One region of the Murimonas intestini genome, then DNA from elsewhere that is predicted to be linked to it. Evidence: a T-box and tRNA genes for the amino acid it is inferred to sense, from the RefSeq annotation. Region 1 holds a T-box; the other holds one or more tRNA genes.
The links. A T-box is a leader RNA that pairs with one kind of tRNA and senses whether it is charged. The one in region 1 lies ahead of NSB28_RS09490 (valine--tRNA ligase), so its partner is inferred to be a tRNA-Val.
Positions count from the first base shown of each region.

Region 2: it encodes a tRNA-Val, which carries the amino acid that the T-box ahead of NSB28_RS09490 (valine--tRNA ligase) is inferred to sense. The anticodon was not compared.

Region 1 covers NZ_JANKBI010000005.1:3,346-16,617, forward strand. The annotation lists gene NSB28_RS09465 (C45 family autoproteolytic acyltransferase/hydolase) at 281-1,414, shown strand; gene NSB28_RS09470 (AraC family transcriptional regulator) at 1,411-2,289, shown strand; gene NSB28_RS09475 (YoaK family protein) at 2,301-2,966, opposite strand; gene NSB28_RS09480 (GNAT family N-acetyltransferase) at 2,987-3,862, opposite strand; gene NSB28_RS09485 (translation factor GTPase family protein) at 3,872-6,586, opposite strand; gene NSB28_RS09490 (valine--tRNA ligase) at 6,721-9,096, opposite strand; T-box leader at 9,251-9,520, opposite strand; gene def (peptide deformylase) at 9,592-10,062, opposite strand; gene NSB28_RS09500 (helix-turn-helix transcriptional regulator) at 10,034-10,297, opposite strand; partial or broken gene NSB28_RS09505 (NUDIX domain-containing protein) at 10,494-10,796, opposite strand; gene NSB28_RS09510 (NUDIX hydrolase) at 10,812-11,240, opposite strand; gene NSB28_RS09515 (GNAT family N-acetyltransferase) at 11,466-12,332, opposite strand; gene NSB28_RS09520 (hypothetical protein) at 12,401-12,841, opposite strand.
Region 2 covers NZ_JANKBI010000009.1:143,119-158,232, reverse strand. The annotation lists gene NSB28_RS14225 (proline--tRNA ligase) at 25-1,737, shown strand; gene NSB28_RS14220 (phosphoribosylformylglycinamidine synthase) at 1,848-5,603, shown strand; gene NSB28_RS14215 (hypothetical protein) at 5,946-6,470, shown strand; gene NSB28_RS14210 (hypothetical protein) at 6,600-7,163, shown strand; gene NSB28_RS14205 (VOC family protein) at 7,191-8,054, shown strand; tRNA gene NSB28_RS14200 (tRNA-Val) at 8,107-8,179, shown strand; tRNA gene NSB28_RS14195 (tRNA-Met) at 8,194-8,267, shown strand; gene NSB28_RS14190 (hypothetical protein) at 8,460-8,750, shown strand; gene NSB28_RS14185 (hypothetical protein) at 8,750-9,118, shown strand; gene NSB28_RS14180 (hypothetical protein) at 9,525-9,791, shown strand; gene NSB28_RS14175 (cytidine deaminase) at 10,097-10,558, shown strand; gene udp (uridine phosphorylase) at 10,575-11,342, shown strand; gene NSB28_RS14165 (manganese efflux pump MntP) at 11,560-12,114, shown strand; gene ispF (2-C-methyl-D-erythritol 2,4-cyclodiphosphate synthase) at 12,232-12,783, shown strand; gene NSB28_RS14155 (GNAT family N-acetyltransferase) at 12,840-14,012, shown strand; gene cysS (cysteine--tRNA ligase) at 14,151-15,114, shown strand, end outside.

The sequences.
Region 1 (13,272 bases):
TCACAGTTTGTGGGAATGATTTTTCAAACAGGCTCCAGTACAATTATCATGGAGCGCCGGCTTTTATGGTTTATATTTTTCGACCATTACTTTACCATTATATTACAGTTGTTCTGCTCCGTCTATATTGGGAAAGAAAATCGAGACATAAGATGTTACGGCTCACTCAGTAATCAGCAGCTGTGGGAATTCACTTTCAGCAGGAATTATCATGAATCTGTCTCCTGATCCTGCTAAACTGTAGTCAAAGACGCCGCACCGGCAGACAGGAGAGATGAAAATGCAGACAAATAAAACGATCCAGGCACACACTATTGAATTAAAAGGAAAAAGCTATGATATCGGATATGCCCAGGGAATGGCTATCTCAGCCATACCTGCCATGAAGGAAATCCATACCGCAGGCTTTAAAGGATTTGATTCTGAAGAAGTAAAGAGGGCACAGTCACTATTTGGACGCTTCTGCCCCGGACTCAATGAAGAGCTGGCCGGATTTGCAGATGCTCTGAAAGCTGCGCCGGAGCAGATTGTATATTTTGCCATGACCTTCCTGCGGCCAAACTGCAGCCACATGGTGATCCATCCACAGATGACAGAAAATGGGCATATCCTGCTGGCCAGGAACTATGAGTTCAGCAATGAAGCAGAAGACTTCATTCTTGCCAGGACAAGTGTTGACGGAAAATATACCCATATAGGGACAAGCGTGCTGAATTTCGGCAGGGAGGACGGCTTTAATGAAGCAGGCCTGGCCATCACTATGAGTTCCTGCGGTTTTCCCGTCGGCGCTCCTGAATATATGCGCCGGCCTGCAATAGAGGGGCTGCAGTACTGGGCTGTCATCCGCACCCTTCTTGAAAACTGCCGGAATATAGATGAAGCTCTTGATATGGTCCGGGACATGCCTGTTGCCTACAACCTGAACCTGATCGCCGCTGACAAATCAGGCAGTGCCATCCTTATAGAAACTCTGGACGGACGCCTGGCATTTCACAGGCTGGATCCGGAGACAGAGAGATATCTCCATGCCACAAACCACGCCGTGATCCCTGAGCTGGCTGCTCTGGAACCTGCTGTCATGGAACATTCCGCCGTCAGATATGACTATATTAAAAGGACGCTGGACGCTTCCGGAAAAATTTCTAAAGCTGCACTAAAGTCCATGCTTCTCTCAAATTATCCTGATGGTCTGTGCTGCCGCTATTATCAGGAATTTTTTGGAACTACAAAAAGCATGGTAATTGACCCTGTTGATGGTATAATAGACTTATGCTGGGGCGGCAGCGCCGGAAATGGCTGGAATTCATATTCCATGTCAGATCCTTTTGAGGAAGGCGTACACCCCGTAACTATCACGAATGAAAAGGCAGCTCCGTCTGTCTTTCAGTACATTACACACAGGAGTACATTGTGAATTATTTAAAAGCTCTGGAACATGCCATCATTTATATAGAAGACCACTTATCAGAACCCTTCAGTGTTGAGGAAGCCGCCCGCTATGCCGGCTACTCCTACTACCATCTCACCCGGCAGTTTTCGGCTGTCCTGGGTGAGAGCATAGGGAGCTATGTCCGGAAAAGGCGTCTTGCCAATGCTGCCAAAGATCTGATCTACTCAGATGAACGCATCCTGGACATCGCCCTGAAATGGGGGTTTGAATCAAGCGAAGCTTTCAGCAGGGCATTCAAATCCCTGTACATGATGAATCCTGCTGCTTACAGGCGAAACCGCCTTGACCTGTTTATCGGCAAAAAGCCCATGCTGGATGAGGAACGACTCAGCCATCTGGCCGAAAACCTGACTGTACAGCCTGTGCTTACCACTCTGCCTGATATAAAAGTAGCCGGCCTGAGGGGCCAGACTACGCTCAGGGATAATGTACTGCCCGGGCTATGGGCAGAATTCAACTCCATATCTCATAAAATACCTGATGCCATCCCGGGAGGCAGAGGTTTTGGTATCTGCGAGGCCTGCTCTGAAGGCAATACCCTACTAAATATGAATGAAGACGTGAATTTTTCCGAGATTGCAGGTATTGAAGTATCCAGCCTGGAACATATAAAACCCCCCTTTACAGGAAAAATCCTGAAAGGAGGGCGTTATGCCGTTTTTACCCATAAGGGCAGCCTCTCCAGACTTTCTGAGACATTTGAATATATCTGGGGAACCTGGTTTTTATCTGCTCAGGAGGAGCTTGACTTCAGGGAGGATTTTGAACTCTACGATGAACGCTTCCTGGGCTACGACCATCCTGAATCCAGGATAGATCTTTATATTCCTGTTAAATGATGGCATATGGCCTATTGGAGCTGTTCTCCACCTGAAACCTCTTCTTTTATAAACATCAGGGCAAATCCGCCCATCAGCGCGGCCGCTGCTATCCATATAGCACGCTCTCCCATGCCTGGTGTAACAAGCGCTCCTATCGCGGCGCCTGCTGCAAAAACAAGGATCACAAAATAGTAATGAAGGCTTTTCCGTTTCAGCTCCCTGTCTTTTGTAATATGGTATCTGCACAACAATTCTGTGGCATTCCTCATATTCCCTATACACATAGTCGTTGCACACGGAAGGCCCCTGAATTTCCTGAAGCTCTCCACCTGCATGGCACACGCAAATGACATCAGCACATTAGCAGCCATATTAAGGGACTGGGGCATAAAACCCACTGTGATAAGCAGAATAATCTCCGCCGCCAGCACGATCTGCCTCCAGTGTATCCTCTCGTATTCCCTGCAGCGGTGCCTGACCCAGCCTGTGACATAGACTCCCAGGAGGAACGCCAGAAGAGGCAACAGATAGTGGGCGGCATTCAGCAAGTTTCCCTGGGCCAGATTCTGTCCCAGCAGCACGATATTCCCTGTCTGCGCATTTGCAAACACATGCCCCCGGCAATTATAAGAATAAGCGTCCTGAAAACCTCCGGCCAGCGTGAGGAATACTGCTAGCAGCAGTGACTCAGACATCTGGCCATTCCATTTTTTCTTCAGCACTCCTGCCTTCCCTCCTCTGATCCCCGCTGTAATCTCTGTCTGAAATACCTCACCTCAAAAACAGGAGCAAATCCATACTTTCTGTACAAATTCAGCGCCGGCGGATTTTTACTGTCCACATCCAGCACAACCTTCTTTTTCTGCTCCTCTGCCATATTCAGAGCTGCCCGCACCGCCTGGCTGCCGTACCCCAGCCCCCGCATGGCCTTCTTTACTACAACGCCGCACAGATAGATATTCTCGCCATACTCCAGATTAAATATTGCCGCCGGCTCACTGCCGTCATAGAGAATATATCCCTCACGTGTCTCTGAAGCCAATATGGCTGCTGCTCCCCCTCCGTCACTGCCATATTCCTCCTCTGCTACAGACATAAAATCCGCAGTATTTTCTTCTGACAGCTGCTTCAGTATGATCCCCTCGCCAAGAGGGGCGTAAGAAGGCCCGCACTCCATGGTATATTCTGTATGGCTGTGTTCTGCCGTCCCCAGCCCCTGCAAGTACTTCATTCCTGCCGGGCTGGCCGGCTCAACCGCGAACAGAAAGTCCGGCACTCCGGCTGACCGCAGCACTTCCCCGGCCCGGTCCAGCAATGCCGTAAAATACCCTCTGCCGCGGCTGCCGGTCCTGGTAAAGCCTGTCACCTCTCCCTCCCGTTTATCCGGCATGAACAAATTCAGGAAAGATACAAGCAAGCCATCCTCATATCCCATAAAAAAACAGTCCAGTTTCCTGTCAAAATTCAGTTCTGATGACAGCCATATTCTGTTCTGAAGCACTTCCTCCCCATAGATCTGGTCTTCGAGAGCCTCTATCTCTGCTTTCTGCCTGTCATCCAGAACTGATAAAGTTCTAATCTCATACCCCATATATCTCTCTCACTCCTTGTCAAAATCTGTGTACCCCAGCCTCACATCTTCCATATGCCTGGCCATGTCTTCCGGCAGATTCTCAAATAAATAATTCTTGCTGCTCTTCTGCTTTTCCAGATATTCGCTGCGGATCTCTTTTCTGACCAGCTCTACCTCATCCTTCAGACCCTGGGCCGACATCCTGTCAGCGCCCTGTCCCAGTATGATGACCTGCTCTAAAGCATCAGAAGTAGCCACTGTAACATGATGCTTCCTTCCAATCTCGTGCACAGCCTTTTCGATGTACTGGTCAGCAGTCTCCGCCTCTTTCGTGTAGACAACAAATATATTGTGGTACTTCTGGACATCTCCCTTATTTCCCGGCACTTTGTAAGCATCAAACACCAGGATAAGGGTCATCTTCTTAAATCCCTGATAATTACAAAGGACATCCATAAGCTTATTTCTGGCGCCCTCAATATTCACTTCTGCCAGCTCCCGCAGATCTTCCCAGGCAAAAATAATATTATATCCGTCCACCAGAAGATATTCCTCTGATCTTTCTCTGGTTTTGGGTCTGTGGACAGCGCTGCTCTGGATATTCTCAGCCGCTCTTCTCCCCGCTGTCCCTCCCCGGTTAAACCGGTTGCGCTCCCTCTTTACAGGCCCGTATGTTCTCTCGAATATCTCTTCCAGCTCCTTTGGGTCTGCCCATCTGTCCTGATTCTCTGTATCCCTTCTTTCCCTGATCTGCTGCACCTCTTCTTCACGCTGTCTCATGATATCATTCTTTAAAACACTCTCAAGGTGCATATAATCACGCACCTTGTCCCAGCTGACTACAAACCCTGCCCCGCGGGCGCAGAATACAGACCCTGTAGGATTCTCCAGATCTTTCTCAGAATCGTAACCTGCCGCCTCTATTACCTCTTCTGCATTATGGCAGGGCTCATACCCCGCCAGAGAACAGGATAATCTTCCTCTGCCGCTCGTATATGCAGTGACCTCCCTCTGGTAGCCCTGCATTCTTTCTGCTGGCGCCCTGCCGGTGATGACAGTCATCTCCCCATCTATCTGAGGATTCTTAAAACTTCCGTACATCTTCTGGATGTCTGAAATTGCCCTCCCCATTTTGTCTGAAGGCACTTCCAGCCTGAATTCATACACTGGCTCCAGCAGGATGCACTTCCCCATCTTCAGTCCCTGACGCACCGCTCTGTAGGTAGCCTGACGGAAATCCCCGCCTTCAGTATGCTTCAGATGGGATCTGCCTGTCAGCAGAGTGATCCGCATATCTGTGATCTCCGCCCCTGTCAGCACCCCCGGATGGCGTTTCTCTTCCAGATGGGTGAGTACCAGCCTCTGCCAGTTCCCGTCCAGGATATCTTCACTGCAGGCAGTGGCAAACTGCAGGCCGCTGCCTGCCTCCAGAGGTTCCAGCAGCAGATGCACCTCCGCATAATGGCGCAGCGGTTCAAAATGTCCCACACCCTCCACCGGTTCCAGTATGGTCTCTTTATACACAATACTTCCTGAGCCAAATTCAACCTTTACCCCAAACCGCTCCTGTATCATGCTCTTGAGGATCTCTATCTGCACCTCCCCCATCACCTGGGCATGTATCTCCTGAAGCTGCTCATTCCACACAATATGGAGCTGCGGCTCTTCTTCCTCCAGCTGGCACAGCTTCAAAAACATACCATGTACATCACAGTCTTCAGGAAGCTGGATCTGATATGTCAGGACAGGCTCCAGGACGGGAAGCTCAGATGCCTCCTCAATTCCAATCCCCTCCCCTGAAAACGTACTATCCAGCCCCGTAACCGCACAGATCGTCCCCGCAGGAGCCTCTTTCACAGACCGGAATGAGGCGCCTGAATAAATACGTATCTGATCAGCCTTCTCCTCCCTGCTGCCTGAAAGCTGCATCTTTACCTTCAGGGCTCCCCCTGTTATCTTCATATGGGTAAGCCTGTTTCCCTGGGCATCCCTGGATATTTTATATATTTTTGCGCCAAATTCCTCCTGATACACACTGCTGCCTGTATACTTATCAAGCCCCTGAAGAAATTCTTCTACCCCCTCCACCTTCAGGGCAGAGCCAAAATAACACGGAAATACTTTCCTTGCGCGGATCAATTCCACTGTCTCTTCCCTGCTGATGCTGCCCTTTTCCAGATATGCCTCCAGCGCTTTCTCATCGCACATGGCCAGGTTTTCCATAAAGCTTTCATCTGAATCATCTGCTCCGAACTCCACGCATCTCTCGTCCAGCCGCACTTTCAATTCATCCAGCAGCTTTTCCCGGACACAGCCGGGCTGATCCATTTTATTAATAAATAAAAATACAGGGATGCTGTAACGCCGGAGCAGCCTCCACAGCGTTTCCACATGTCCCTGCACTCCATCTGCCCCGCTGATGACAAGCACTGCATAATCAAGGACCTGCAGTGTCCTTTCCATTTCGGCAGAAAAATCCACATGTCCCGGAGTATCCAGCAGGGTCACTGACTTCTCCCCCAGAACTGCCTCAGCCTGCTTTGAAAAAATAGTGATCCCTCTGGATCTCTCCAGCTCATATGTGTCCAGAAAGGCATTTCCATGATCTACCCTGCCCGGCTTCCTTATCTCTCCCCGCAGATAGAGGATACTCTCGGCCAGAGTAGTCTTCCCTGCGTCCACATGGGCCAGAATGCCTATTACTAATTTATTTGTATGGATTAATCTCTTTATCTGTGTCATTTTATCTGTAGTCCAATCATTCTTTTTATGCAACTGTGCACTGCCGCCGCAATTGCCGCTTCGCAATATAGTGTCTATCACATTATATCATTTCAGCAAATGCTTGACTATAGTGAAATTTTACATATGCCTTGTCACTGTACGGTATATATGATCTCCGTGGCTCCTGTACATGCTGACAGGTCCTGCTCTGTCTCCCTGTAATACCCTGTCATCCACTCCGGACATCTGATCTGCAGTCTGCCTATCTTGTCCTTCATTGACATCCCATGCTCTGTCTTATATCTCCTGACACTGCTGATCAGATCTTTCATATGCATACCAAACGCCAGGATATCTTCTTCCCTTCCCTCTGCTCTTTTCCACAGTTTCTGATGGATAGACAGTTCAGGTTCAAATTTTCTAAAAAACTCCTGATAAAGATATTCTGTAATATGGGGCACAAAGACTGAATACATCTTCATTATTTCCAACAGGCTGCTATATAGGGCATATTGTCCTGACCTGCGCCTGTCTGCCCCGTGTTTTCCTGGCTGATAAAGCCTTTCTTTTACAATTTCAATATAATAGTCACAGAAATCTTTCCAGAATAATTCATCCAGCTCATGCCTCGCCTGTCCAGCCTCGTATTCTTCCAGCAGCTTTCCCGTCTTTATAGACGTTTCATTCACTCTCTGCAGTATCCACCTGTCAACCGGAAGCAGGCAGGCCGCCGGATCTCCGGTCAATTCAAAATCCCCCAGCTGTGCCATTGAAAATTTAGCGGCATTGTATAGCTTGTTTATAAATCTTTTCGATGCTTTCAGCTCATCCTCACTGAAAAATGTATCTGTTCCCAGCCTGGCATTCGCCGCCCAGTACCTTATGGCGTCCGCTGAATGCATTTCTATCAGCTCCATCGGGGAACTCGAGGCATTATTCTTTGATTTGCTTATTTTCTCCCCAGGCTTTGCAAGCACAAATCCGCTGACCATAATGTCCTTCCATGGTATCTCCCCCGTATGGTAGAGACTCCTTACAATCGTATAGAAAGCCCAGGTGCGGATAATTTCGTGTGCCTGATGACGCATTCCCATAGGAAGTATCTGCCGGCTCCTGTCTCCCTCCTCCCCGTATCTGGCATTTATCAGCGGCGAGATGGAGGATGTGGCCCATGTATCAAAAACCGCTCTTTCCGGTATAACTTCCGTACAGCCGCAGCTGCATGAAGACAGAGGCCTGTCTTTCTCTGGATCCACAGGCAGCTGGCAGGGATCTGCTAAGATGGGCTTTTTACATTCTGCACAATACCATACAGGAAATGGAACTCCAAAATAGCGCTGTCTGGAAATACACCAGTCCCACTTTAAGTTCTGTACCCAGTCCAGATATCTGCTTTTCATCCGGGCCGGATGCCATCTGATCTCATCCGCAGCTTTTATAAAGCGTTCTTTCTCTGTCAGGATATCAATATACCACTGCCTGGACGGAATAATTTCTACATCTGTCCCGCACCGCTCATGCACTGCCACAGCATGTATCAGTTCTTCCTTTTTTATAATGAGCCCCCTGCTCTCCAGTTCCAGGGCAACGGCCCTTCTGGCCTGTGCAGTTTTCATCCCTCCTGTAAAGGGAATGTGCTCTGCTATTCTGCCATCCTTCGTGATTACCTCCTTATAAGGGAGGCTAAACTTTTCATACCACTCTGCATCTGTGGAATCCCCGAATGTGGCACACATAACAGCCCCTGTCCCCTTTTCCATACTAACTCCATCATCTTCAAGTACAGGTATCTCAAATCCATAAAGGGGTACCTTTACCTTCCTTCCCACATATTTTTTATATCTCTTATCTGCCGGGTGTACCAGTACACAGGCACAGCCGGGCAGCAATTCCGGCCTTGTAGTAGCCACAGGCAGTATTTTCTCCCCCGCATCAAATACCAGATAGTAAAAGCACGATTCACTCTCCTTAGTCTCCAGCTCCGCCTGTGCTATGGACGTCTGGCACTGCGTGCACCATAACACTGGGGACTCTTTCATATAGGCTTTTCCCTTCTTAACAAGCTCCAGAAACAATTTCTGTGAGATCTTCCGTGACTCTTCTGAAACCGTATGATATTCCAGATCCCAGTCAACAGAAAAGCCCAGACTCTTCCACATTTCCCTGAAATCCGCTTCATACCCTTCCACAGTCTCCATACACTGCCGCCTAAATTCTTTCCCCGGAATATCCCTGGCATGGATCTTTCTTTCCTTTTCAACCAGCCGCTCTGTAGGCAGACCGTTATCGTCAAAACCAAACGGATAAAAGACATCATACCCCTGCATTCGTTTAAAACGCGCTATCATTTCCGCCTGAGTATAGGAAAATACATGGCCTATATGCAGAGAACCGCTTACAGTGGGCGGCGGTGTATCTATTGAAAATATTTTCTTCTCCCTTCCATTCTGGAACTTATATATTTCATTTTCTTCCCAGAACTTTTGCATCTCCCTTTCTGTTCTTTTAAAATCATACTTCTGATTCATGTTCATACCTCCAATTGTATTATATTGAAATACAAAACAGACATAGCGAAAGTATATTTTTTGTTCCGCGTGCAGCCCTGCCTCCTCCCGGAGGGTTTTATTCTGTAGGAAACTTCGTTGCCTGTAGAATATAAAACGCCCTGAGCTAAATTTAGCTCAGGGCGGGCTGATTTGTCCGTGGTACCACCTGAATTCAGAATATTATTCTGCACTCATAACGATACGGGTACTATCATGTAAGAATAGTCCGATACCGCTTTCCTTGATAACGGTGGAAATCTCCGTTGGAGTCTACTTGAAGTCATTCTTCTTTCAATCCAAAGCTCAAAGGCTACTTCCATGTTCCCTTCACGAAGATTTTCACCAGTCATCTTCTCTCTGTGCATCCGGAATAACATGTACTCCTCCTCGTCTACGCTGTTGTCTGTGTTTGTTGAAGATCATTATACCAGACCCCTGGAGTATGTCAAGGCTTTTTTCCTCTTTATCCAGGACCTACTTTTCCTCCTTCAGAGGCAATTCAATCTCAACAGCATGATCCAGAAATACCACCCCATCCAGATGTTCCAGCTCATGGCAGAAGCACTTTGCCATAATCCCCTCCCTCGTTATGAGGACTTCTTCCCCCCTTTCGTTCAGCGCACTGACTGTGACCGTCTGGGGTCTGACTGTCTTTCCCATCTTTCCCGGAAAGCTTAAGCATGCCTCTATACACTCCTGCTCCCCGCTGCTTTCTACTATCCTGGGATTCACCAGTTTCAGGCAGTATTCCCCATAATCTACCACAACCAGCCGCTTTAATATCCCCACCTGATTAGCAGCCAATGCCGCCCCATTTTCAGTATCATGGAGAGTATCCATCATGTCATCCAGAAGTTCCAGGACATGGTCATCTATGGTTTCTACTTCCTTACATCTTTTCCTCAACATCTTATCGTCAAACAGACGAATCTTTCTTACTGCCATCTTTTTCCCTCCTGCTGCTGTCAGCCCTTGATTTTCTTTCACTTTCCTCAAATAAAAAAACTTCTTCAATGGTACATTCAAATATACGTGAAATATCATAGGCCAGCCAGATGGAAGGCTCACACTTCTCTGTCTCAATAGCATTTATGGCCTGCCTGGATGCTCCAACCAGCTCTCCAAGATTTTCCTGGGTCATCCCCCGTTTCTCTCTCAGTTCTCTGACTCTGTTCCTCATATTTCCCCCTTTGTAATGTTAACCTTACATATATTATATACTGTGGTGTGTGTAATGTCAACCTTACATTAAAATCAGTCCTTTACAAACTGCCCTGCAAAATGGTTATATGATATAAAAACCCTTGAAAACGTTGCATTTTCAAGGGTTTGGGTAATTCTCTTATAAAGTTTCTTATATTATGTATTATGAAATTTCAAAACATATGCTCTTCGATTGAGCCGTCTTCTTTTACATCCATGAAGCACTCTGAAAATTCATCACTATCCATAATCATTAAAACGCGATGCATTCCGACAGCTAGTTCCTTCTGTTCATATTCTTCTCGTGGAATCCAGTAAACTCTGCCCTCTTCCGAGCTTTTCAATTCTCCTTCAAATTGATCTGCCCGGTAAAGATATCCAACGTTATGGAATCCGTCCCGATACCAGTGATAGATTCCTTTCAACACAGGATTCTTGATGCGCAGGCCGGTCTCTTCCAATATTTCACGCACAACGGCATCATGAAATGTTTACCTAGTCTCTACATGTCCGCCTGGAAACGTTGTTCCGGTATAAGTGTTATTTACCTTATCCAGTGCAAGCACTTCGTTTCCACGGCAGACCATGCACATGTTCATGAAAATCACAGTATCTGGCGGATGCTTACGAAGAGTATCCTCCTTCTGAATTCGTTCGCAGATCTTCGCACGTTTGCCCTGGTATCTTGACGCAATCTCCCCATATGGTATCCAAATATCAGCGGCTTCAATATGATCATAAACTGCTGCAATCACAGCATCATCTGTCTTAGCAGTTGGAAATTCACCTGTCTGTTCGTGAAACTTTCTAGTCTCCTCATACATCCATTGTGCAATCTTATCTTTCTGCTTCTGTTTAAGCTGGTTATAACTCTTGGTAGTCTGGAGAAGCTTGCCTCCCACTTTTATATGATTTTTCATCTTTATATTATTCGCCGCTCCTTTTTTGCCATTCACATACAATCGGATTCCAATCACCTGAACGTTCCTTATTACCTACCCAAACATTCCAAAATAGGTAATCCTAAAACGATAGCCTTTTTAGTTGGTAATGCAGGTAGTAAGACCAAAGCCCATCTGAATTATGCCAAGCCTTTCCGTTCTACTGTGTGATTGTCAAAGGCGGTGCAGCCATTCAACCGAATGTTATTTAAATTCTAACATCAGCGAATCACAAACGGGCCTATATCCTATTTTTTTATAAATACTATTCGATATTGGATTTAATAAATCTGTGTATAATACGCACTTCGTAAATCCCTTATCTAAGGCAATTTGACTGATTTGAGCCACACATGAGGAGGCGTAACCCTTTCCACGATAATAAGGAGGAGTATATACAAATGCCACACCGATAGCTGTTTGCATTTCTCTTGTATATCCTGCCATAGAGACAGGTATCCCATTATCTTCGAGAACGTAGAGCTTTTGTCCCGATAATTGGTAGCGATAAGATTTTCCATCTTGCGGAATGGACATTTCTGTTTTTCCATAAATATTCGCTGCATTAAATGCTTCAACCCAATATGGGAAAAAGTACATATCTTTTTCATCCAGCAAACGTACAACACCAAATTGTTTAATATCCGGATTTACTGCTTTAAGCTCATATATTCGCTGACTCATGATTGTTTTAAAGGTCAATCCCTTTTGAGCAGTATATTTTTCTGCAAAATACTCCGCTAAGACTTTTTCGGTTGTCACGCCGGGAATTTCATGGTCTTTCAACCCATCTATCATACAGTCTATAGCGTCTGAATTAATAATATTATCTGTTGCATAAAGAGTAATATTATGTGGTGGTGTCATTACCGCGGTAAGCTGTATCCCGTTTACATCCGAAATAGTTGCCATGAGCCAATTAACAGGATCGCGCCAGCCTGTTTTGTCTTTCCCTTCATGTCCAATTATAATATTGCCGAGAGAAATCATATTCTGTGCCTCGTGACGCATTAATATACCATAAGTATCCCTGTAAAACTCATGCACATCTGTATACAACTTGAATCGCACTGTAACATCCTCCTTTTTTCACACCATAGAACTATCTTCGCGCCCTACTTTAAGTGTAGCCACACTTCCTATGCTTGCTCTTCTCTTGGAGCATATCTTAGTCTGTCAGGTTCATCACAAATCTCTTTCAATATATTTTCAATATTAAAAACCTCATATTCTTCTTGTTTAACTGTTGTTTTCCCTGTTTTCATTTCTGTATTTATTCTTATGCCATGCCGTGAAATAAAGGGAGCTTCTTTTATTGAAAATACCCCTTTTGAAACGTCATCTTGCATTATCGTAACTCTGCTTGAATACTTCCCGCCTTCACTTTTCACCTTCAAAGATTCTTCCAATAATTTTCTACTATATTCCATCTTCACTAATTCAGTAAATAATGGTTCATATACCTTTGCAAGAACTTCTGAATAAAATTCTCTATTCTTTTCTTTAAAATATTTGTATAACGCCCATGCGCCACCAATTACCACAGTGGCACATGTAATAATTGGTATGGCATATGACACTATATTCTACACCACTGGTAATAAATTATCCATTAAAATTACTCCTTTACAAACCGCCCCTTGAGTGGTATATTTTAAGTAGAAAGAGGAACAACCGCCCACAAGGGGTTGACCTGTGAAAGAAGTAGAAAATACCACCCTGACACCTGCCAAAGTTTCAAGGGTGGTTTTTCTATGCAAAACTAATGACTAATCAAATAAATGAATGTCAGTAGTGCAATCAAAAATAATCCGAACTGCATCAAGTCATTAAAATTGAATTTGTTCTTCATATGCACCACCCCCATTCTATGTAGAATGAAGGTCAAGCCACCCTGCAACACGATTGTTCCATAATCGCATTCTATCATATTATCTTTCTTCCTACAATTATTTATTTTCTTTTTCAAACAAACATTTTAAAACTATCAGATGCTGTCTTACATAAGACA
Region 2 (15,114 bases), on a different contig from region 1:
CTGAAAAGAAAGGAGAATGTAAAAATGAAGATTGAGAAACTGGTAGGTGAACGTTTTAAGGAGAGGCCTTCAGACTGCAGTATTGACAGCCATGCACTCATGGTGAGAGGTGGATATATGAAGTATGTGGCGAATGGGATCTATTCTCAGTATACGCCTCTGAGAAGAGTATGCAGAAAAATTGAGGGCATTATCAGGGAGGAGATGGAAGCCATCGACGGACAGGAGGTACAGTTTCCTGTAGCTCTTCCGGCCTCTCTGTGGGAGGAGTCAGGCAGATATGACAGTGTGGGCAGTGAACTGCTGCGGTTTGAGGACAGAAACGAAAGCCGGATGGTTCTGGGGATGACCCATGAGGAGGCGGCTGTGCAGCTTGTCCGGGAGTATGGAAAAAGCTATGCAAAATATCCTTTTATGATATATCAGATCCAGACTAAGTTCAGAGATGAGGCCAGGCCAAGGGCGGGACTTATCCGTGTCAGAGAATTTACTATGAAGGATGCATATTCTTTCCACACCTCCCAGGAGGATATGGAGGAATATTATGAGAAATGCTTCAGGGCTTATGAAAGGATATTTGAAAGGGCAGGGATCCCTGAAACTATAGCAGTTGCCTCTGATTCAGGAATGATGGGAGGGAGCCTTTCACATGAATTCATGCTGCTCACTCCGGCAGGGGAGGATTCCATTGCAGTGTGTGAAGAATGCGGGTATAAGTCAAATGTGGAGAGCGCCGCAAGCATTATAAGGAACGAGAGCGAGCCATTTAAGGAACTTAGTCTTGTCTATACTCCTGACATCCATACGATAGAGGAGGTATGCGAATTTCTTAAGAGCAGCAGGGAGAAGTCATGCAAGGCAGTAGTCTATCAGAAATGCTCAGATGGCAGGCTCGTAGTCCTGTTCATAAGAGGGGACCTGGAAGTCAATGAGACAAAGGTGAGGAACTGGTTAGGGGATGAGATACGGCCAGCGGATATCACGGAGGACAGCGGTCTTCATCCGGGATATATCGGACCTTATCATTTAGACGGAGATTTTACAGTGCTGTATGATGACTCATTGAGGGGCGGCTGCAATCTGTCCTGCGGAGGGAATACAGAGGAGCATCATTACACAGGACTGTGTATGGAGCGGGACTGTCCTGATGCGGTGTACCATGATTTTGCAAAAATAAAAGAGAATGGTATCTGTCCGGAATGCAAAAAACACTCAATAAAAATATCCAGAGGGATAGAGGTTGGAAATATATTTCAGCTGGGTAAAAAATATACAGAAAGCATGGAAATGAAGTATCTGGATAAAGAAGGGAAAGAGCATTATCCTGTGATGGGCTGTTATGGCATCGGCATAGGGCGTCTGGCGGCATCTGTCTGCGAGGCACACCATGATGAATACGGACCTGTCTGGCCTGCGGCAATAGCGCCCTGGCAGGTCCATCTGTGCTGCGTAAGGCCTGACAACAGAGAGGTAAAGGAATATGCAGACAGGCTCTATGAAGAGATGACAAATGCCGGCATTGAGGTGATATATGATGACAGGAGCATCAGCGCAGGTGTGATGTTCTCAGAGGCTGACCTGCTGGGAGTGCCTGTGAGGGTCATAGTCAGCCCGCGGAATATGAAGGAAGGCTGCTGCGAAATTGTGACAAGAGATAAGAGGATACAGAAAAAAGCTGCACTCGATGAGGTGATGGCGGTAACTGAAGCTTTAGTGGCAGGGAACCATGCTTTCTAAAAATCTTGCAAGATACAGCATAGGGTGGTAAAATGATTACGAAGGGCGCCGGATTATGTCGAATCCGGCTCTCCGCAGTGGCGTGAATAACACAGAGTATGGAGGAAGCTATGAGTAGCGTAAGAAGAGTATATGTTGAGAAGAAGCCTGATTTTGCAGTACAGGCGAAGGATTTAAGGCATGAGATCAGAAGTTATCTGGGTGTGGAGGGGATGAGCGCAGTACATGTCCTGATCCGCTATGACGTGGAGAATATTTCTGATGAGGTCTTTAAAAGAGCCTGCAGGACAGTATTTTCAGAACCGCCTGTAGATACCCTGTATGAAGAAGAGTATCCGTTCCCTGAAGGTTCTAAGGTGTTTTCAGTGGAATTTCTGCCCGGACAGTTTGGTCAGAGGGCAGATTCAGCAGTACAATGTGTGAAATTTCTAAATGAAGATGAAGAACCTGTCATCCGCTCCGCAACTACTTATGTTATTGAAGGAAATATAAGCGATGAAGAATATCAGGCAATTAAGGCATACTGTATCAACCCGGTAGACTCTAGGGAAACAGGCCTTGAGAAACCGGACACGCTCATCACCAGGTTTGAAGAGCCTGCAGATGTGAAAATCTTTGACGGCTTTACCGGTATGGAAGAGGGAGCATTAGAAGAGCTTTACAGATCACTGAACCTGGCCATGACATTTAAAGACTTCCTCCATATCCAGAATTATTTTAAGAATGAAGAGAACAGAGATCCGTCCATGACAGAGATCCGCGTGCTGGATACATACTGGTCTGACCATTGCCGTCATACCACCTTTTCCACGGAACTGACAGATGTCAAATTTGATGACGGTTATTACAGAGCCCCCATTGAAGGCACATATCAGAAGTACCTGGCTGACAGGGAAGAGATATTCAGGGGCAGAAAAGATAAATTTGTCTGCCTGATGGATCTGGCGCTGATGGCGATGCGCAAATTGAAAAAAGAAGGAAAACTGGAAGACCAGGAAGAATCTGATGAAATCAATGCGTGCAGTATTGTAGTTCCGGTGGAGATTGACGGGGAGACGCAAGAGTGGCTTGTGAACTTTAAAAATGAGACGCACAACCATCCGACTGAGATCGAGCCTTTCGGAGGTGCGGCTACCTGCCTTGGCGGCGCTATCCGTGACCCGCTTTCAGGGCGTACTTATGTATATCAGGCTATGCGTGTGACAGGAGCAGCAGATCCCACAGCGTCTGTTCAGGATACTATGAAAGGCAAGCTGCCCCAGAAGAAGCTGGTCCGCGAAGCGGCACACGGCTACAGTTCATACGGAAACCAGATCGGACTTGCTACGGGATATGTGAAAGAGATTTATCATCCCAATTATGCAGCAAAGAGAATGGAGATAGGCGCTGTGATGGGCGCTGCCCCCAGAAAAGATGTAAAGAGGCTCACATCTGACCCGGGAGATATCATTATTCTTCTGGGCGGACGTACAGGAAGGGATGGCTGCGGCGGCGCCACAGGCTCTTCTAAGGTGCATACAGAGGAATCTATAGAGACCTGCGGTGCTGAGGTACAGAAGGGAAATGCGCCTACAGAGAGGAAGATACAGCGTATGTTCCGCCGTCCGGAGGTTAGCCGCCTCATTAAGAAATGCAACGACTTCGGTGCAGGCGGTGTGTCTGTGGCAATCGGCGAGCTGGCAGACGGACTCCATATCTACCTGGATAAGGTACCGAAAAAATATGCAGGCCTGGATGGGACAGAGATCGCTATTTCTGAGTCACAGGAGCGTATGGCAGTAGTAGTAGATCCCAAGGATGTGGAAGAGTTCCTGAAATATTCTGTTGAGGAGAACCTGGAGGCAGTTGAGGTGGCAGTAGTGACAGAGGCTCCGCGTCTGGTGCTTATCTGGAGAGACGAGGAGATCGTCAATATCTCCAGAGCCTTCCTGGATACAAACGGCGCACATCAGGAGACAGCTGTAGAGGTTGAGATGCCGCCTGAGACAGACAAGTATTTTGTCAGGGAAGAAGTGTCAGATGTAAAGGGAAAATGGCTGGATACGCTTAAGAGCCTGAATGCCTGCTCACAGAAGGGACTTGTGGAAATGTTTGACAGCTCCATCGGTGCAGGCAGCGTTCTTATGCCATATGGCGGAAAATACCAGCTTACAGAGACACAGGCCATGGTTGCCAAGCTTCCTGTATTAAAAGGCAAGACAGACACAGTGACAATGATGAGCTATGGATTTGATCCCTACCTGTCCAGCTGGAGTCCGTATCACGGCGCCGTGTATGCAGTTCTGGAGTCAGTAGCGAAGATCGTGGCAGCGGGCGGAGATTTCAGCAGCATCCGTTTTACCTTCCAGGAATACTTCAGGAGGATGACAGAGGACCCGAAGCGCTGGAGCCAGCCTTTTGCAGCCCTCTTAGGAGCTTATTCTGCGCAGCTGGGATTTGGTCTGCCTTCTATCGGAGGAAAGGACAGTATGTCCGGTACCTTCAACGAAATAGATGTGCCGCCGACTCTCGTTTCATTTGCAGTTAACGTGGCCAGTGAGAAGACTATGATCACACCTGAGCTCAAGAGTGCAGGAAATAAGCTTGTCGTACTGAAGATTGAGAGAGATGAATATGATCTGCCTGTCTACACTCAGGTCATGGAACAGTATGGAAAGTTCCACGAGGATGTGAAAGCGGGAAGGATACTCTCTGCATATACATTAGATGCAAATGGTCTGGCAGCTGCGCTCTCCAAGATGGCGTTCGGCAATAAACTCGGAGTAAAGGTAGAACACAATGTGGATGCCAGAGACTTGTTTACAGAAGGCTTCGGCTATATTGTGGCTGAGGTTCCGTCAGATAAAGTTGGTGAGCTTTCTATCACATATACAGTTGTAGGCGAAGTTCAGGAAAAAGCCGCCTTTGATTATTGTGACGTATCAATCACCATGGAAGAGGCCCTGGAAGCATGGATGGGAACTCTGGAGAAGGTGTTTAAGACACGTTCAAATGCTGAGGCTGAGAGCGATATTCCGGACAGGCTTTACAATACAAAGGAAGTATATGTATGCAAGAACAAAGTAGCAGTGCCGAAGGTGTTTATACCTGTGTTCCCGGGTACAAACTGCGAATACGACAGTACAAAAGCCTTTGAGAGGGCAGGCGCTGAAGTGGACGTAAAAGTGTTCAGGAACCTGACGGCGGACGATATCAGGGATTCAGTGGAGATATTTGAGAAATCCATCAACCAGGCCCAGATCATTATGTTCCCGGGAGGATTTTCAGCTGGTGACGAACCGGATGGTTCCGCTAAGTTCTTCGCAACAGCCTTCCAGAATGCCAAGATCAGGGAAGCTGTGATGCGTCTGTTAAATGAAAGAGACGGACTTGCACTTGGTATCTGCAATGGATTCCAGGCTTTAATCAAGCTGGGACTGGTGCCGTATGGAGAGATCACAGGTCAGACAGAAGATTCTCCTACTTTGACCTTTAATACGGTGGGACGCCATATATCCAAGATGGTTTATACAAGGGTTGCATCAAATAAATCACCGTGGCTGGCAGGCGCTGCACTGGGAGGAATCTATACGACTCCGGCTTCACATGGGGAAGGACGTTTTGTAGCCAGCAGAGAATGGATAGACAAGCTGTTTGCCAATGGACAGGTGGCTACCCAGTATTGTGACGCTGACGGCAGACTTACAGGAGATGAAGAGTGGAATGTAAATGGTTCCTATGCGGCTATCGAGGGAATTACCAGCCCTGACGGAAGAGTGCTTGGAAAGATGGCCCACGTAGAGCGCCGTGATGAATCTGTGGCAATCAATATCTACGGAGATCAAGATCTGAAGATATTTGAATCAGGTGTTGCTTACTTTAAATAAAAATCAGATAGGCTTTTACAGTCCCCATACAGATGGTTCATCTGTATGGGGACTTTTTTGTTTCAATGTAACCCAAGTTATAGATCCGCCAGGGGAACGAAGCGCACTTTGCTGAAGCATTCTTGAATTTATAACGCAACAAAATGTAGCATATTTTAATGCATTCATGAAAAAAAGAAACTAAAAAGTTGCATAATCAGAGAGATGATACAAAATGATGCATTTATAAATGATATGTTGCAAACAATCTTTCCTTGTTGTATAGTATTGTGTATGCGGCTCTGATTATATTAACGGTGGTGGGCTGACTAAGGGCCGACAAATATATAAGGAGAGAGAGTTATGAAAACGAAAGAAGAAACCGGCCTGTTTATACTTAAAGGCAAGGAAAAGAAAAATGTGCTTGCGGACGAATGTGACAAAAAGAAGCTGCTGGATATTGTGCAGCAGATCAAAATCTGTCTTCCATTCAAGGTGTATGCCTATTGCGTACTTGACAGCGAGGCCAGATTTATTTTTAAAATGCCTGCAGATGCAGAGGAAGAAGTATTATGTGATATAGCCGATGATTTTACAGCGTATTACAGGCTGAACAGGGAGATAAAGGGAGCTGTGATACGGGATGCCCGCAGAGCCAGGGTGTTTGATTCCAAAGATAAGCTGAAGAAAAGCTGGCTGGAGCTCCACAATCTGCCTGTTAAAAAAGAGTTCGTTAAGAGGGCGTCCGATTACTGGTGGAGCAGTTATCAGGATTATTCAGGCAGATATCTGAGCGGGATCGTGAGTCAGGAGCCGATGCTGCATCTGCTGGATGAAAATATTGATAAAGCCAGAAAAAAGTTTTCCAGCTACTATAAAAAACGTTAATTTGATAAAAATGTAATGCAAAAAAGCGAAATTTAATTTTTATTTAAGAAAATAAATGGTATAATAACTGCATGGGTAGTTTTGTGAAAGGCTCAGCGCGGGGACGCGCATCTAAATGAGGAGGATAAAATGAGAAAAACGGTATTATTGCTGGCGGCTGTTCTTACTGCCGCAGTTCTGGGAGGCTGTAATGGCAGTGAAGGAAAAGAGCAGAAGGCTGATACGGAACAGAAGACTGAGGCGGTTATGCATGAGACATCCGGGGCTGCTGAAGTGATAGGTGATGTTCCTCTTGCAGAAGCAGAGAAGACGGAAGCAGGGCAGACAGAAGCAAACATACCTTCACAGAATGACACACAGGCAGTTCAGGAGACAGAGATGCTCACTGAGAAAATGACGCTCACTGAGGCAGGTGTGCCTGAGGCGGACTGGAATGGAACGTATGTAAAAGAAGGGGAGTCGCTGACAATGGAAGCTGTGGACGCCACATCCTTTGAATTCCAGTTTGGAACATCGGGGATAAATGGAGTCGCCAGGATCAGCGAGAATCCCAACAGCGCCACATACGAAGGTGATGACCATTACATGGTCCAGTTTGTATTGTCTGACGGGCAGGTAGACGTGACTGTTCTGACACAGGACAGCCAGTCGGAGAGTTCTCCCATAAATGGTTTATATGAATTGAAAAAGTAGTGATCACAATGCAAAGGAGGAAGGTATATGAGGCTGGCAGATATCGTTCAGGGTGTTCAACATTTGGGGATACCGGTTGTTAATTTAAACGAAGCGGTAAACTGGTATGAGGAAAAGCTCGGTTTCCGCAGGGTACAGCAGAAAATAGTCCTGAATCCCAATTATATGGAGATGGCTATTCTGGTTCTGGGCGATATTATGCTGCAGATATACCAGCCTTCAGGCAGAGAAAGAATTGAAGTGGCAAAAAGGCGCGACGGCATACTTGACCATTTTGCCATAGAGGCCCCGGATATTGAAGAATGTGCCAGGGAGGCTTTGGAGAAAGGAATGCAGGTACATTCCTCAACGCCTGATGGTATTATTCATTATACGACACTTGGGGAAAAGGGCGTAAAAGGGATTAATTTTGCAGGTCCAAACCAGGAGGTAGTAGAATTCTGCCACGACAACAGCATTGGATATGGAGCAAGGAAAGGCCTTCAGGGGTGGGCGCATCTTGCGCTTAAAGTGAGAGATCTGGAACGCTCCAGGGAATTTTACGGTAAGCTGGGATTTAAAGAGTGCGGCGGGGGTTATCTGATGACGGATGACGGCCGCCTGGAGATCGCATTCATGAAGAACAACGGATTTATGCTTGAAATCATTCAAATGGCAGGGCAGGGCCTGTTGGAACTGGATAAAAGGACATCGGGACATATTGACCACATTGCCCTCGATGTGTCGGATATCTCAGATGCGCTGTTTCTTGCAAAAAAAGAAGGCTTCAGGATGATACATTATGTAGTCCAGACACTTCCGATACTGGAACGCGGGATCCGCTTTTTTAAAGTCATGGGACCAGATGGAGAAATAATTGAATTTGCTGAAAAAAACTACTTGACATTTTGAGGAATTTAATAGTATAATAGCAAAGCAGTCCGATACAAGGGCTGCTTGACATGGGATCTTAGCTCAGCTGGGAGAGCATCTGCCTTACAAGCAGAGGGTCATAGGTTCGAGCCCTATAGGTCCCATGATAATTAAATATGGCGGAATAGCTCAGTTGGCTAGAGCACACGGTTCATACCCGTGGTGTCGAGAGTTCAAATCTCCCTTCCGCTATTACTAAGCAGAGATGATAAAGTCTCTGCTTTTTTATTTTTCAGGAAACTTCATTTCCAGCAAAACAAAAACCTCCGGGGGATGCGCGGCTATTAATATTTCATAAACAAAAGTGAAACGTAACGTCAATAAAGGGATGATATTCTTACACCATCAAGTAAAGCAGAGACAAATGAAAGGGAGATAAGCAGTATGGCTAAATCAAAGTTAGTAAAAGCAAATGAAAAGATTGCCGAAGGTGTAGTTGACGGATACAAAAAAATTGAGAAAGGTGTAGTTGGCGGTTACAAAAAGATTGAAGAGGGAGCAGTAGGAGGTTTCAATAAGATAGCTGATAAGTTTGTAGACAACTTTCTGACAAAGGAGGGCGAATCCGTAGAGGACGCGAGAGCCAGACTTGCAAAGGAACAGAAGGAAAGAGAAGAAGCGGATAGGTTGGCTTTCGAAGAACGGCAGGCAAGAAGAAAGGCAGGTGTTGAATAATGAAAAAGAGTACATTTACTGCAATGAGTTTAGGAACGATTGGCGGCATATTATTTGCCCTGGGAATGTGCATGGCGCTGATTCCGGAATGGAATGCATTCAGGCCCGGGGTTATTATGGGGGCAGCAGGTGCGGTTGTGCTGCTGATCATGGCAGGCGTTTGGAGAAAAATGGAAAACAAAGCTCCCATTAGGCTTTCAGGGAAAACAGTAGGAGCAGTTTTGATTGGAGTTATCGGAGCCCTGCTTCTGGGAGTGGGTATGTGCCTTACAATGGTGTGGAGCAATTTGGTACTGGGCATTGTGATAGGGATCATTGGAATTATTGCTCTCCTCTGCCTGATTCCTTTTGTAAAAGGATTAAAGTAAGCGGCGGCAGGAAGGATTAACCTGTGCAGGAAAAATGGAATTACCGGCGTCACAGTGTGTTATGATCTTTGTCATAGGAATACAGGGTATCCGCTCCTAAGGGAAAACAATATAGTTGTGCAGTTTCGGTAAAAAAATATTGGACAGGATATTTGATAGTGAAAAACTGATGGAATAAATTGAGATACCAAATTAATGCTTTAGTGAGAAAGAGCGAAATATAAGTATAAATGTATAAAAAAGTTGAACTGTATGCACAATTTCTTAAGTTTTCTTAAGGAACATAAGAATATTTTTTGTATTAATTAATGAAAAGGGCATGATTTTCCGGGACAAGTATGATAGGATAACCTCTGTAATGATTATCGGGATAATCTGGTTATCCCAAAATGAGGAGGAAATTAGTATGAAGAAAAAAGTTATTAGTTTAATGGCAGTTATGGCTTTAGCAGGAGCTTTAGCAGTAGGATGTGGAGAAAAAGCAAAAGAAACAGAAGCAAAGACAGAAGCAACAACAGAAGCAAAGACAGAAGCTAAAACAGAAGCAGCTGAAACAGAGGCAGCACAGACAGAAGCTAAAACAGAAGCAGCAGCAACTGAGGCAGCACAGACAGAAGCAGCTGAAACAGAAGCAGCAGCAACAGAAGCGGCTGAAACAGAAGCAGCAGAATAATGTAAAATTAAAAGAGCTTCCGGTATTCCGGGAGCTTTTTTTTAATTCCATACACCTCCGTGCATCCCATAATTCAGATCCTTGCGGATGCATGGAGGTGTATAGAATACTTTGCTCTCCGGGAAAAACCTCCGGAGAGGGATGCAATAATAACAAATATGACTAAATAACCAGGATAAAAATTGTAGAATAAGACGAAATGATGATCCGGCATCAAAGAAAGCATAAAAGTCCTATCTAAAAACCTGATTAGGAGCTATTATTAATTAACAGGATATACGGCAGATTAAGGAGGGGATAAGTTCATGGAAGACAGAGAGTTGATTAAAGAGGCATACAGAGCTCAGCAGTATTCATATTCACCATACTCAGGTTTTCAGGTAGGCGCGGCTCTGCTTGGCAGGAGCGGCCGGGTATATACAGGGTGCAATATAGAAAATGCTGCATATTCACCCACAAACTGTGCTGAAAGAACGGCATTTTTTAAGGCGGTTTCTGAAGGAGAGACGGAATTTAAGAAAATCGTTATTGTGGGAAACAAAAGAGGGGCATCTGAAGAGGAAAGGGATTATTGTGCGCCATGTGGTGTGTGCAGGCAGGTGATGGCGGAATTTTGTGATCCCGGAGAATTCCTTGTAATTCTGGCAAAGGGAGAGGATGATTACAGGGTCTTCCGCCTGGAGGAATTGCTGCCTCTGGGATTTTCAAAGGATAATCTGCAGAGTAAGGCAGATCGTAGTTATTCAGTAGGTTACGGCAGATCATAGAAAAGGAGTGTCAGATATGAAATATGCAGAAGAAGGTTTACAGTATCATATTGGAGTAAGGACAGGGGAAGTCGGCAAATATGTGATCATGCCGGGGGATCCCAAGAGATGTGAAAAGATTGCAAATCATTTTGACAATGCCATATTAGTTGCTGACAACAGAGAATTTATTACTTATACAGGATACCTGGATGGCGTGAAGGTGAGCGTTACTTCCACGGGAATCGGCGGGCCTTCAGCGGCAATCGCCATGGAAGAGCTGGTGAAGGCCGGAGCTGACACCTTTATACGTGTTGGAACCTGCGGCGGCATGGATCTGGATGTGCAGAGCGGTGACGTGGTTATAGCCACAGGAGCCATCAGGATGGAGGGAACCAGTAAGGAATATGCGCCCATTGAATTCCCGGCGGTAGCTGATCTGAGTGTCGCCAATGCCCTTGCAGCGTCAGCCGGAAAGTTAGGCTACCGCTGTCATACAGGCGTAGTAGAGTGCAAAGACTCTTTCTATGGACAGCACGAACCGGAAAAGATGCCGGTCAGCTATGAGCTGCTCAACAAGTGGAATGCCTGGCTGCGCCTGGGATGCAAGGCTTCTGAAATGGAGTCTGCAGCGCTGTTTGTCGTCGGCAGCTATCTGAAGGTGCGCGTTGGTTCTGTATTCCTTGTGGTGGCAAATCAGGAAAGAGAGAAGCAGGGGCTTGCCAACGAGGTGGTTCATGATACAGAGAAGGCCATTACCACAGCCGTAGAGGCTCTGCGCATGCTGATTAAAGAGGATGCGTAACACGGAGATTCTTTTCTTGACATTTCCTTTAATTCTATGTTATAGTTATTGCCAATATAAGGGAGTAGTCAGCGCTTTATAGCGTGATGAGGCCAACATACTGGAATCGGGATTCCTGGCTTTGTATTAAATGACGAGACTTATCTGTTAAAATACAGATAAGCCTCGTTTTTTGTGCATAGCAATAGTATGATCACATTCTAAGGAGGAAAGAAAAATGAGTTTATGGGAGTTGTTTATTATCGCGGTAGGATTATCAATGGATGCATTTGCAGTATCCATCTGTAAGGGGCTGTCTGTACAGAAAGTCTGTCCCAGGCATTGTCTGACGGCAGGAATATATTTCGGAGGCTTCCAGGCAATTATGCCGCTGCTGGGCTATCTTCTGGGTACACAGTTCCAGGCGCTGATCACAAGTGTAGACCACTGGATCGCGTTCATACTTCTGGGGCTGATCGGAGTCAATATGATCAGGGAGTCACGCAGTGAGGAAGAAAAACTGGACGGCTGCTTCAGCTGCAAGGCGATGCTGCCTTTGGCTGTAGCCACAAGCATTGATGCTCTGGCAGTGGGAGTAACTTTTGCTTTTCTGCAGGTTGATATTGTGTCGGCCGTGATTTTTATAGGCGTAGTGACCTTTATATTCTCCGCAGTGGGTATCAAGGTTGGAAATGTATTTGGGGAAAAATATAAGTCCAGGGCTGAGCTGTTTGGAGGGCTTGTGCTGGTGGCAATGGGCATAAAGATATTGATTCAGCACTTGATGGGATAATTTTAGATTGCACGTTTTTCTTTTCAGAAATGGGGAAACATGTTAGAATAAAGGCATTCAAGAAAATTAACAGGGAATCTGCCGCCTCTGGGGGCAGAGAAATGAAGGAGTGTATATATGCGGGTTGGTATGGGATATGATGTGCACAAATTGGTGGAGGGCCGCAGGCTCATTTTAGGAGGGGTGGATATCCCCTATGAGAAGGGGCTTCTGGGACATTCTGATGCAGATGTGATACTGCATGCTGTCATGGATGCTCTTCTGGGAGCGGCGGCGCTGGGAGATATCGGAAAACATTTCCCGGATACAGATGAGAAATACAGAGGTATTTCCAGCATCGCGCTTTTGGAGCATGTGAGAGGGCTGCTGGAGGAAAACAACTATCTGATCGAAAATATAGACGGTACGATCATCGCCCAGCGGCCAAAGCTGAGGCCGTATATTGAACAGATGGAAGAAAATATAGCCAGTGCGCTTAAAATAGAAAAAAACAGGGTCAATATAAAGGCCACTACAGAGGAAGGGCTTGGTTTTACAGGCACTGGTGAGGGTATCTCGGCCCAGGCCATATGCTGCCTGCTTCCGATCATGGACCTGGTGGCTGACGACAGGGCGTCTTTTGGAGGGTGCCCCGGCTGCGGCGGCTGCCGCGGAAAAATAGAGAAGTAAATAAAAGAAAATAAAAGAAGATAATTATATGGCAAATGTGCGTCAGGAGAACATGTATGCTGAGACTGAAGAAGCTGGAAAAAGATGAGAACCGGAGGACGAGGCCGCTTTATGAGGAAATATTTACTGAGGACAGCAAGGACTTTGTAGATTATTATTATCACTGTAAGGCATCTGAAAATGAAATATATGTGATAGAAGAGTATGACAGCGCCCGGGAGGATCAGGATGAGGGGGAGATCGTGTCAATGCTTCACCTGAATCCATACAGGCTCTCAGTCTGCGGTTCAGAGATGGACTACCATTATATAGTGGCAGTGGCAACAAAAGAGAGATGCCGCCATCAGGGAATGATGAAGAAGCTTATCCTGACATCCCTGGGAGAAATGTATGAGAGAAAAGAACCCTTTACATTTCTGATGCCAGCTGCAGAAGCCATATATACTCCATTTGGATTCAGATATATGAATTGCAGGAAAACTGCGGTTGTGAAAAGAGACAGGATCACAGAGCACTCTTCCGTGGACGGCAGTCAGGATCTGACAGCGGCAGAAGAGAGCGGGAGGTTTTGGTGCACCGTGGCCGGACCAGGGGATCTCGAGGCTTTGTCATCGTTTTCAGGACAGTATCTGGAAAATAATTATGATATATATGCTGTGCGGAGCACACAGTATTGTGAGCGGCTGTTAAAGGAGCAGGTGAGTGAGAACGGCAGGATAGTTCTTATGAAGGATGGCAGCGGCCTGGCAGGTTATTTTCTCGCTCCTGATAAGGCTGTTCACCCGGAGGACGGGCTTGTGGAAATAAGGGAGCCTGCTGCCAGGAAAGAACTGCTGGGCCTGCTTTTGGAGGCTGCTGCCGGATGGCTGGATTCCTGTGAAAAGATAAGGCTTCTGGATTTCGGGGATGATCTGGAATGTGTACTGGCAGAAGAATACAGCGCTGATATAGAAGATGTGCCGCTCATGATGGGCAGGATCGTCCATCTGGAGACTCTGATGGAATCCCTTAGGACAAAGAAGCAGGTTTCCTTCTATGTGATTGTGGAGGATGAGCTTTTGGTCCAGAACTCCGGGGCATATTACTGTACCCTGGGAAGCACAGGGAGCAGCTGCAGGAGAGTCACCCACAGGGAGGCCAGGGAGAAGGGGGCACCCGTCGTCTCAGCGGCCAGGCTTGGAGAAGAGATATTTAAATCTAAAAAAATTTTTCTGGATGAGACAGTGTGACGTGATCCCTATTGACAAACAGAAAAATATTGCATAGACTAGTTCCATATCTGTTACTGGCCGCGGAGTGTGTTACTGGTCGGAGTGAACAGTAATGTATTTCTTGCCGGGCGGCAGGAGGAAGAGAGGAAAAAAGAGATGAAAATATATAATACATTGACAAAACAGAAGGAAGAATTTATTCCATTGGAGCCCGGACATGTCAGCATGTATGTCTGCGGACCTACAGTTTATAATTTTATCCATATAGGAAATGCACGGCCCATGATCGTATTTGATACAGTAAGACGATATATGGAGCATAAAGGATATGATGTAAATTATGTATCCAACTTTACAGATGTGGATGATAAGATTATTGCCAAAGCCATTGAAGAAGGTGTGACGTCTGAGGAAGTGGCACAGCGTTATATTGCGGAGTGCAAGAAGGATATGGCAGACATGAATGTGAAGCCGGCTACCACGCATCCTCTGGCTACCCAGGAGATCGGCGGTATGATAGAGATGATCTCTGATCTGATAGAGAAGGGGTATGCATACAACGTAAACGGCACAGTGTATTTCAGGACAAGAAAGTTTGAAGAATATGGAAAGCTCTCTCACAAGAACCTGGAGGATCTGAGGTCGGGGAACCGCTCTCTGCTCGTATCAGGAGAAGACCAGAAGGAGGATCCGCTGGATTTTGTTCTCTGGAAACCAAAAAAAGAGGGAGAACCGGCATGGGATTCACCATGGAGCGCAGGGCGGCCGGGTTGGCATATTGAGTGCTCAGTAATGTCAAAGAAATACCTGGGAGAAGAGATAGATATACATGCAGGCGGCGAGGATCTCGTATTCCCCCATCATGAAAATGAGATCGCACAGAGCGAGGCATGCAATGGCAGACATTTTGCGCGCTACTGGATGCACAATGCATTCTTGAATATTGATAATAAAAAGATGTCAAAATCTCTGGGCAATTTCTTTACTGTCCGTGAGATCGGTGAGAAATATGACCTCCAGGTATTGCGTTTCTTTATGCTCAGCGCCCACTACAGAAGCCCGCTTAATTTCAGCGCGGAACTTATGGAGTCATCCAAGAATGCACTTGAGCGTATCGTGA